Linked DNA regions of Shimia isoporae. The protein of the gene in region 2 binds, or shares a complex with, the protein of the main gene of each other region. Links are inferred from orthologs where the notes say so. Each region holds a gene or a part of one and is shown on either strand. Other genes may lie near its edges.

The links.
Region 1: the proteins of scpA (region 2) and meaB are in contact, whole or in part, in a crystal structure (PDB 8DPB), measured with the Methylorubrum extorquens proteins. The link is inferred for Shimia isoporae from one-to-one orthologs. Residues at the interface, in SOR27001.1 of Methylorubrum extorquens: Glu577, Glu578, Asn579, Asp580, Gly581, Arg582, Arg583, Arg585, His596, Ala604, Ser605, Ala608, Asp609, Gly611, Phe612, Asp613, Val614, Asp615, Ile616, Gly617, Pro618, Leu619, Glu625, Arg628, Gln629, Val631, Glu632, Asn633, Asp634, Glu661; in SOR26638.1 of Methylorubrum extorquens: Arg20, Ala21, Ala24, Arg25, Thr28, Ser32, Arg33, Arg34, His37, Thr98, Gly99, Gly100, Ser101, Ile102, Leu103, Lys106, Thr107, Ala110, Ala113, Ile114, Asp115, Arg116, Ala118, Phe119, Ile120, Arg121, Pro122, Pro124.

The regions. Positions count from the first base shown.
Region 1 is NZ_SMGR01000001.1:506,981-509,912, reverse strand. The notes cover bases 77-2,932. They hold meaB (methylmalonyl Co-A mutase-associated GTPase MeaB), read right to left. Parts: upstream 2,072-2,932; coding sequence 1,082-2,071; downstream 77-1,081. Other genes in these bases: hrpB (ATP-dependent helicase HrpB), read left to right, coding at 2,892-2,932; BXY66_RS02500 (DUF3108 domain-containing protein), read left to right, coding at 2,145-2,852; BXY66_RS02510 (L-threonylcarbamoyladenylate synthase), read left to right, coding at 126-1,070. In the rest of the region: BXY66_RS02515 (acyl-CoA dehydrogenase), read right to left, coding at 1-8. UniProt on the Escherichia coli protein: Binds and hydrolyzes GTP. Likely functions as a G-protein chaperone that assists AdoCbl cofactor delivery to the methylmalonyl-CoA mutase (MCM) ScpA and reactivation of the enzyme during catalysis.
Region 2 is NZ_SMGR01000001.1:930,111-937,756, reverse strand. Bases 2,631-5,533 are described here. They hold scpA (methylmalonyl-CoA mutase), read right to left. Parts: upstream 5,194-5,533; coding sequence 3,067-5,193; downstream 2,631-3,066. Other genes in these bases: BXY66_RS04570 (hypothetical protein), read right to left, coding at 5,222-5,533; BXY66_RS04580 (VOC family protein), read right to left, coding at 2,631-2,931. Outside these bases: BXY66_RS04600 (hypothetical protein), read right to left, coding at 1-83; BXY66_RS04595 (endonuclease/exonuclease/phosphatase family protein), read right to left, coding at 115-1,128; BXY66_RS04590 (molecular chaperone DjiA), read right to left, coding at 1,128-1,805; BXY66_RS04585 (GNAT family N-acetyltransferase), read right to left, coding at 1,847-2,326; more of BXY66_RS04580, read right to left, coding at 2,323-2,630; more of BXY66_RS04570, read right to left, coding at 5,534-6,181; BXY66_RS04565 (DUF4174 domain-containing protein), read left to right, coding at 6,293-6,736; BXY66_RS04560 (aldo/keto reductase), read right to left, coding at 6,762-7,646. UniProt on the Escherichia coli protein: Catalyzes the interconversion of succinyl-CoA and methylmalonyl-CoA. Could be part of a pathway that converts succinate to propionate.

The DNA of each region.
Region 1 (2,932 bases), 430 kb from region 2 along the record:
AACGGCATGAAATTCTCCGGCAGGCTTGGCATTAACTGCTGCGGCTTGTATGCAGCATTTCGCTTTACGGTAAGGGGCGAAAGAGCCCTATGATAGAAGAACGCAGCGTCACAGGAGCCTGCCCGTTGGAAACGCAAACGCTCACGCCAGATAGCGTCGGATATGCGCATGCTGCCTCTATTCTGGGGGCGGGTGGACTGGTCGCATTTCCGACCGAAACCGTATACGGGCTTGGCGCAGACGCCCGCAATGACTTCGCCGTTGCCCGCATTTTCGAAGCCAAGGGCCGCCCGCGGTTCAATCCATTGATCGTCCACGTGCCGGATGCTGCGACAGCAAAACGCTACGTCATTTGGGACGACGGTGCCGACCGGATCGCGTCTGCTTTCTGGCCTGGCCCGCTGACATTGGTGCTGCCCCTACGCCCTGACAGCGGTCTGTCGCCTCTTGTCACAGCGGATTTACCGACGCTTGCAATCCGCGTGCCGGCGCATCCCGTGGCCCGCGCATTGCTGGCAGAATTTGACGGCCCCGTGGCCGCGCCGTCAGCCAATCCGTCGGGCCGTATCAGCCCGACAGAAGCTGGTCACGTAATTGCCGGGCTCGCGGGCAGGATTGAAGCAGTGGTCGACGGCGGACCTTGTGACGTGGGTGTGGAAAGCACGATACTCGGGCTATCAGATACCCCGAAACTCCTGCGTCCGGGCGGGCTGCCTCAAGAGGCTCTCGAAGCCGCGCTGGGCACCGGGCTTTCGCACTATCAGGACGGCGACCCCCTCTCTGCTCCGGGGCAGATGCTGTCACACTACGCGCCCGGCGCCTCTGTGCGGCTGAACGCCACCCGCATTTCAAAGGGCGAGCGCCTTCTCGGCTTCGGAGCCGTTGAAAATGCCACTCTCAATCTCAGCCCCGCTGGTGACCTGACAGAAGCTGCAGCAAATCTGTTTCATCACCTTCACGCGCTGGACAAGTCCGGCGACGCTCCGATCGCGGTATCCCCGATACCCGAAGTCGGTCTGGGCCGGGCGATCAATGACCGCCTCCGCAGGGCAGCGGCCCCACGTCACTGATCCGTCAGGCTTTACGCCTTTGTGCTGGCAATCCCCAAGGTCATGAGGGCTTTTTCTGCGGCAGCGGAGGGAGCAATCTCGCCCGCCGCTACGTCAGCACCTAGAGCCTCGACGACGTCGCGAGCGTCCTTTGTCTCTAGCCGAGCCAACAGCGCCTGTCGCAATTCTTCATGGAACCAGTACTGCGCCTGTTGCACTCGCCGTCCGGCCCAGTGCCCATTGTCTTTGCGCCAGTCGGTCAGCGTGACCATTTCCTCCCAGGCCTGAGACAACCCGTTTTCTTCGAGGGCGGACACCGTCATGGCTTTGGGAAATCCCTCCGGATCCTGCGGGCGCTTTCGCAACAACCGCAAAGCCCCCGAATAGTCCGCACAGGTCCGGATTGCTGTGGATTTGAGATCTCCATCCGCCTTATTCACGAGAATAATATCGGCCATCTCCATGATGCCGCGCTTCACGCCCTGAAGTTCGTCACCACCTGCTGGCGCCAACAGGAGAAGAAACAGATCGGACATCTCCGCCACAACCGTTTCGGATTGCCCGACCCCGACCGTCTCGATCAGCACCACGTCAAAGCCGGCAGCCTCACACAGCGCGACCGCCTCTCGTGTACGTCGCGCGACGCCCCCAAGGTGCGTCTGGCTTGGTGACGGACGGATAAAGGCGTTTTTGTCACGGCTCAGCCGTTCCATCCGTGTCTTATCCCCCAGAATCGAACCGCCAGAGCGCGCGGAACTCGGATCAACAGCCAGAACCGCAACGCGCAATCCCTGCGCCGTCAGCATCATGCCAAAGCTCTCGATAAAGGTGGACTTGCCCACGCCGGGGGTTCCCGACAGGCCGATCCGCAACGCCTGCTTGCCAGCCCCACGCAAAGCATCCAGCAATTCAGCTGCCTGCGCCCTGTGATCTTCACGCGCGCTTTCGACCAAGGTGATCGCCCTTGCCAGAGCACGACGCTCTTGGTTCAATATCCTGTCACGCAAGTCTGCGATGTCCATGCCGTCACCTGTGTTCTTCTGAGACCCGTTCATGCCCCGCAGAATCCGCTCTTGTCTACCCCGCCGCCTACAAATGCGACACCTTGGTCGCGCCGTCGCACTTGGCATCGCGCTTCTAGTCCCGTCTTTCACAGCCGCCGCAGAGAGCCAGCTTTGGTCCGTACGCGCTTTCGGCGTAAAGATAGGCGAACTCCAAGTCAAAACGGTTCAGTCGCAAGCAACATACAGGGGCGACGGGTCTTTTCAGACCACGGGTCTTGCCGGCGTACTCAAGCGCATTCGCTTTTCCGTGGCATCCAACGGCCGCGTGCAGCAAAGCCGCCTCCTGCCACTGGCCTACACCGGCTTCATCGACACCGGCCGCCGCATTTCCGAAACCAAGCTCGGGTTTACTGACGGTCTGCCAACAAAAATTGCAGGCGAGCAGTCTCCAGAGACGCCCATCTCCAACACAGCAAAACAAGGCGCAATAGACCCGATGACAATGATGTGGCTCACGGTGCGAGACCAGACAGCCGCCACGCTGTGCAACATCGACCAGACCCAGTTTGACGGCACCCGCCTTGTGCGCATTACGCTCAAAACCCGCAACACCAACGGCAATATGACAACCTGTTCGGGAACTTACGACCGCATCGGCGGCTACTCGGCGGAAGAACTCGCCGAACTTAAAACATCCCCGTTGGCAATCACCTACACCTTTACCGGCGACAGGTGGCGCGCAACGGAAATCGCGCTTACATCGCGCCATGGCAAGGCCAGGTTGCTGCGTCAGGACTAAGCTCTGGACGTCACGCACGCCCTGCTCGATAAGTCCCCTATGACGACCCTGCCGATACATGACGCTCTGGAACCGCTGCT
Region 2 (7,646 bases):
TCCGGCTCCTCTGTCGGTGTCGCCTCTTCAGCCCACACAGGGCCTGCCGCCAGCGCGGCACACAAAATCAAAACATGTCTCATAGCACCGATATGGGCCCCCGCCCTGATCAGGTCAAATATCGATATCCAGAACCACAGGAAAATGGTCACTGGCAAGCAACAAGGCCTCGCGTAATTCTGACACTGCGTAACATCCGTGATCCTCAAACGGATGCCATATCCGCCATTTCGGATTGGCCGACCTCAGTCCCTCTGAAATGAACACATAGTCCAGAAGGGCCTGCAAATAGCGGTTTTCATCCGAGATAAAGAACCTCGCCGACGAGGGCTGCGCCCCGATTTTTTGGCGCAGCGCCATTTGCGCATGCGGATCATACAAACGCGGCTCGTTGCCAGTGCCCATGACGATCTCTACGGATGAACGGCCGAATAGGTCTTCGTATTCATCTAGTCCGGGACCATCGTTCAAGTCGCCCAAAACAATCAGGTCCTCACCCTTTGACAGGTGTCGCTCGATCCGCCGTCGTAACCAGATTGCCTGCGCCAACTGCTTGCGCCGGTTGGCAATCGACACCCGCATGACCTCGTCCCGCGTCTTCGCGCCATGGGGCGCCTTGGATTTCAGGTGCGCACCAATCATCCTCAAGTGACGCCCCGACTTTGTCTGCAAAGCCAGCTCCAGAGGCGGTTTTGAAAAAACCACCTGATCCTTGGTTGCATCCACGTCCAGATCAATGCTGAACACGCCGTCAAACCTTGGCGCTTCAGTTGTCGTGTTGTGCCCCACAGGGTCATGCCGCGCCTCAAGAACATCCGGATCATACATCAACGCAATCTCTTGCTGCGTATCATTGGAAAACCCCATTACGGCTTCCCGCGCCCGCAACCCGAAAACTTGTGCAAAATGCTCTAGCGCCTCAACCGTCCGGCGCACCCGCCCCTGATCCGGTGCTTCGATCACCATCACGGCATCCGCATCCAGTGCCGTAAAGACCACCCCCAGCGCTTCAGCCTGCTGGGCCCGCGTTACGCCACGACGGCTTGACCATCCGTCATCCATGACCAGCTTGTTGTCATCGTCAAAAAGCGAAGAAAACCATTCCACGTTATATGCGGCGATCCGCATCAGGCGGCCTCGTTGATCTGTTCCCAGGCGCGGTTCACATCAATCATCCGCTTTTCGGCCAGCTTGATCGCCTCTTCCGGCACACCCCTTGCAATCATCGCATCCGGGTGTGTTTCCCTTACCAGCTTACGCCACGCCTTGCGGATATCAGCTTTGTCCATGTCTGGGGTCACACCCAGCACCGTGTAGGGGTCCGCTTCCGCATCAGGTACAAAACGCGCTCGCATTGCAACGAAACTGCGTTCCTCAACGCCGAGAATTTCCGCCACCCGTAATAAGAATGCATCCTCATTCGGATGGTACTCGCCGTCCGCCACCGCGATATGAAAAAGCCCCTCCATAAGGTCATCCGGCGCTGTTTTATTGGCGCCAAACAACCCGGAAATACGCGACGCATACTCCTCGAAACCTGCCACGTCCTGCCGCGCCATGTTAAAAACCCTGGCGGCATTCGCTTCGTCTTCGGGCGCAATTTGGAACACTTCGCGAAAGGCCGTAACCTCATCTCGTGTAACCAACCCATCCGCTTTGGCCATTTTCGCTCCAAGCGCGATTACGGCAATCGTAAACGCCACCGATCGCTCGGGCGGCGCGCGCAGATGTTCAAAAACGGTAGACAGCGGCTCTCCTTGACTAAGGGCCGCCAATGCTTGGGAAATTCGGGTCCAGATCGACATGGAACCACCTTAACTTTTGCAGGCGCAGAATCAATTGTGGCTTACAGGACTTTCTGCATCAGTACGAGATCCATCCACCGATCGAACTTGCGTCCAACCTCAGGCATCCGCCCGACGTGTTCGAATCCCATTCGCTCATGGAACGCTACTCCGGCGGCATTCTCACCGCTGATACCGGCCACAAGTATGTGCACATCCGCCGCCCGCGCCCTGTCCTCAAGCGCAGAGAGCAACTGCCGCCCGGCGCCCTTGCCCCGCGCACGGGGCGCAAGATGGATGGTATATTCCATCGTGTGCGCATAGCCCGGACCGCCACGAAACTGAAAAAAAGTGGCGAAACCAAGCAACTCGCCCGCTTCTTCGGCCACAAGAAATGCATCCCCGCGGTCAGCGATATCGGCATCCAGCCCCATTTCGGTCTTTTCAGCCGTCGTAAATGTAGTCACGCCTTCGCGTATTTCATGATTCCAGATCACCGCGACACCGGCAGCATCACCGATCCGCGCCGTGCGAATGATCATTGCAAAACCCTCTTTCCGTGCGGTGTGTCGAAACTTGCGCGCAGTGCGGTTGTTCCTTCGACATAAACAATCCTCGGATCAATTAACGGCACTGCGGCCTGCAGGTCTCCTGCATCAGGATGCGCGACCTCCAGCCGAAGCAAGGTGCAACCCGATCCCGCCAGCAAACTTGCAGGCGTGGGCGATACATCCCACTGCATCAACGCCGGAAAGCAATCTCCATAGGGCAACACGCCACTGTCCGGCACCGCCATCCGCCAGCGCAAATCCCCACGCGTCAAAGCCACCGGCAAACCCACATCTAGAGGGATCGAGGCCACATCCGCCTCAAGATCATCGCTGCGGCAAATCCAGTTGCCCAGCCGTGGCGAGCCTTCGAACCGGTCCAGATCAAACCACCGTGCGTGGGGCAAAGACCCGACTGAGGGGTCTGTCGCGATCGCCTCCAGATACAGCCCGTCGCCCAGGCCCAAAAGCTGGTTGTGCGTGCCATATCGCGCGTGTTGCCCTCCGGGCAACATTTTCACACCTAACGCGTCCTCAACATGCGCCACAGCCGCCTCTAGGCTCTCGCCCGCGACCGCCAGATGATCCAGTTCCAACATCTGCGATTCCCCTTCAATCCGCGCTTCAGCAAACCCCAAAGACTCGACCTCTACAACGGCAATTTCCTTTCAATGCGCGCCAACAAAAAAAGGGGCGCCTCAGCGCCCCTTCCCAAAACCCGTTCAAAGCGGAGTTTACCCTCGCGCTTCGCGGATCAACTTCAGGATATCCTGCGCTGCCTCGGGAATATTGGTGCCCGGACCAAAGATCGCCTTCACACCAGCTTTCTGCAGGAACTCATAATCCTGCTGCGGAATGACGCCGCCGCAAATGACGATAATGTCTTCGGCATCCTTGGTCTTCAGGGCCTCAATTAGCTGCGGCGCCAGAGTCTTGTGACCGGCCGCCTGAGAGGAAATCCCCACCACATGCACATCATTGTCGACTGCATCCTGTGCGGCTTCGTCCGGCGTCTGGAACAGAGGACCCACGTCGACGTCAAAGCCAATGTCGGCAAAGGCTGTCGCGATCACTTTGGCGCCACGGTCATGCCCGTCCTGTCCCATCTTCACCACGAGCAAACGCGGACGGCGCCCCTCTTCTTCCGCGAATTCTTCGATGGACTTCTGGATGGCTGCAAAGCCTTCGTCGCCTTCATAAGCTGCGCCATACACACCTGCCAAAGTTTTCACTTCCGCGCGGTGGCGTCCGAACTCTTTCTCCATCGCCATGCTGATCTCTCCCACGGACGCACGTGCCCGCGCTGCCTCCACTGCCGCGGCCAACAAGTTGCCGCCCTCTTTTGCCACTTTGGTCAGGTTGTCCAGTGCCGCTTCACAAGCCTCGCTGTCGCGCTCGGCGCGGATGGTCTCAAGCCGCGCAATTTGACTTTCCCGAACCGCGACGTTGTCCACGTCGAGGATGTCGATCGGGTCTTCCTGCTCCTTGCGGTACTTGTTCACGCCCACGATGACCTCGTCACCCTTGTCGATCATTGCTTGGCGGGTCGCAGCGCTTTCCTCGATCCGGAGCTTCGGCATGCCGGACGCCACCGCCTTGGTCATGCCGCCCATTTCCTCGACCTCTTCCATAAGCGCCCAGGCTTTCTGGATCAGGTCATCTGTCAGCGCCTCAACGTAATAAGAACCCGCCAGCGGATCGACCACGTTCGTCACGCCAGTCTCTTCCTGCAACACCAGCTGTGTGTTGCGTGCGATGCGTGCCGAAAAGTCCGTCGGCAGCGCAATGGCCTCATCCAGCGCGTTTGTGTGCAAGGACTGCGTGCCACCCAAAACAGCCGACAGCGCCTCGTAAGCAGTGCGGATCACGTTGTTATACGGGTCTTGTTCCTGAAGGCTTACGCCCGACGTCTGACAGTGGGTGCGCAGCATTTTCGAGCGTTCATTCTTCGCGCCAAACTCGGTCATCACCTTGTGCCAGAGGAAACGCGCCGCCCGCAGCTTCGCCGCTTCCATGAAAAAGTTCATGCCAATTGCAAAGAAGAAACTCAGACGCCCCGCAAACTTGTCTACATCCATACCCGCGTTCATCGCGGCGCGTACATATTCACGCCCGTCCGCCAGCGTATAGGCCAGCTCCTGCACAAGGTTCGCGCCGGCTTCCTGCATGTGATAGCCGGAGATCGAGATCGAATTGAATTTCGGCATCTCGTTGGACGTGTATTCGATGATATCGGAAATAATCCGCATGCTCGGCTCTGGCGGATAGATATATGTGTTTCGCACCATGAACTCTTTCAGAATGTCGTTCTGAATGGTCCCGGCCAAAAGCGCCTTGTCATGCCCCTGCTCTTCGCCAGCGACAATAAAGTTTGCCAGGATCGGAACAACGGCACCGTTCATGGTCATCGATACCGACACCTTGTCTAACGGTATGCCGTCAAACAGGATTTTCATGTCCTCGACAGAGTCGATCGCTACCCCTGCCTTGCCAACGTCACCAACCACCCGCTCGTGATCGCTGTCATAGCCACGGTGCGTGGCGAGATCGAAGGCCACCGAAACACCCTGCTGACCGGCTGCGAGGTTGCGGCGGTAAAAGGCATTGGATTCCTCCGCTGTCGAGAACCCGGCGTATTGGCGGATGGTCCACGGACGCCCCGCATACATCGTTGCTTTTGGTCCGCGCGTAAACGGGCCGAAACCGGGCAGCGATCCCATGTGGTCCAGCCCTTGTGTGTCCGCCTCGGTATAAAGCGGTTTGACGTCAATGCCTTCCAACGTCTTCCACGTAAGGTCTTCCAACGGCCGACCGCGCAGTTCCTTCTCGGCCAACTCTTCCCACTTCTTGGTATCGCTCATCGCAATGTCCCTCTTTCTTGTCCCTCGGTCAGGTCCCGACCAACGGTTTCCTCAACCGCAACGGATCCTTCTCCTCAATCAAATATGCGAGCCCTTCCGCGCCCGACCGCAACCAAGCCAGGTCCGACGCATAGATTGCCCGCAAAGTCTCAACCTGCACCGAATTGAACGGCTGCCACCGTCCATTGCCCTCCGGCAGGCTTTCCTCATCCTCGAACCGGTCCAGCAACGCCTCGCGCAACGCATCCAGATGCGGCACTTGCGGCGTTATGCCGACACGCAAAGGCGTAGGAGCGTCAAACCGGCCCTGAACGGCGAATTCGACAACATCATCCGGTTTCTCGCCAATGCGCTCGAATGGCGCCACAAGTATGTCCGCCTCCGGAGCCGCAGCGGCAATGTCGGTGATCACCCGACGCCAACTGCGCGGCTGCGTCACCAAGCGGTCCAGTTCGGATTGCAGCGGCAACGGAAACCCGTTCTGTACCGCATGGGCCAACGCTGCAGCCCAGTAATCTTCCAGCGCCCGAATATTGATGATCACACGTTTCACCCGACCATCAAACGCATGCGCCATCCGCGCCAACCGCTCGCCGGCTGCAGGATAAAGCCGCTCGGTGGCCACGTTGTCACAGACGCCGCCGAGCATCCCCGGATCACAGACAAGCAATTCCTTTGCACGCGCCCGTTCAAGACTGGCGCAACGCAGCCGCACACGTCCCGCGCCCCGCATCCGACGCCGCTCGACGCCGTAAAGGCCCGAACGCAGGGTCAGCCCGTCAAAAAGCCCTTTTCGCGTGTCCGTCATTGTCCACAACGCAAGGCCACGGTTGCGCAACGCGCGTCGATTCCGATCCAGATAATACGTCAACGAGGTCACGCCGGTCATATGCGCGCCCACATGCAAAATAACGTCCATGTTGCCATGCACCCCTTCAGAGGCCGCCAACGCGGGCGTTACCGGCCGGATATCACTTACGTGCATCATGCCGCCGCACCTGTGCATTTCGGGTTAATCACATGAATTTTGCTGACCTGCTCGCCAAAGGTGGTCGTATTGCCAGTAAAAGCGCTTATATTGCCTCTAACAGGAGACATCATGAAACACCGCTTAGCCTTTGTTATGACGAGCTTTCTGGCCTTTCTGACCGCACCGGTTCTGGCCGCTGAGGAAACGCCTACGGAAACGCTAATACGCCCGGCTTCAGAGGTTGTTCTCGACGATTTCCTTTGGCTCAACAGACCCCTCGTTGTTTTTGCCGATACAGACCGCGATCCACGCTTCGTCGAGCAAATGGCGCTGATCGAAGCGAGGGCGGCGGACCTTGCCGAACGCGATGTTGTCGTGATTGTGGATACCGACACCGACACGCCCTCCGCTGTCCGCGAACGGCTCCGTCCTCGCGGCTTCATGCTCGTGTTAATCGGGAAAGACGGTATCCCGTACCTGCGCAAACCGTTTCCGTGGGACGTTCGGGAGATCTCTGCATCCATCGACAAAATGCCGATGCGCCAGCAGGAAATCCGCGACCGCCGCAACTGAGGCGTGATATGAGCACACGATCGCCTCACGGCATCGGCGCCCCACGGGCCGCAACCAGAACATCGTACCAGTCCTGCCGGCTGAGCGAGACGTCAAAAGCCTTTGCCGACTCCCTTATTCTGCCCACGTTTTGGGTCCCGATCAGCGCAAAAACATTCGCCGGGTGTGCCAACACCCAAGCCAAAGCCACGTGATCCACGCCGACGCCTTCACGTGTTGCAATGCCATCCAGCACAGCCAGAACCCGCGCTTCCTGTGTGCCAGCGTCGGGGTGATGCGCACCGGTCAGCCGTCCACCGCCAAGCGGTGACCACGCCATGGTGGCCATGTCAAATTCCTGCGCCACATCGAGCGTGCCGTCTTCCAGAGGCGCGATAGCCAATGGCGAAAACTCCGGCTGCGTGGCCACCAGTGGGAAATCCAGTTTACTCTGCAGCGCCCGTACCTGGGTATGAGTAAAATTGCTGACCCCCGCTGCGCGGACTTTGCCGTCAGCGCGCAATTTCGTCAAAGCTGCCGCAACCTCTTCAAAGGATGCAAGGAGGTCCGGTCTATGGATCAGGAAAACGTCGATCGCATCGGTTCTGAGCCGCGCGAGCGACGCCTCGCAACTCTCAATCAGATTTGACGCGCGGCTGTCGTAGGGCACCGGAGGATGAATGCCCGCCTTGGTGACCAGAACCGTGCGGTCGCGCAGGCCACTTTGCGCTGCATAGACGTCACCCAGCACAGCCTCGGCCGCACCAAATCCCTGATCTCCGAAGCCATAAATGGCTGCTGTATCAAGCAAATTTGCTCCGATCTCCAGCGCCGCCTCAATTTTCCTTGTCGCCTCGGAGACCGTCGAGCCCGCAAAACGCCAGCACCCGTAGGCCAGCCTTCCGGCCTCAAATCCACCAATCCGGCCGGT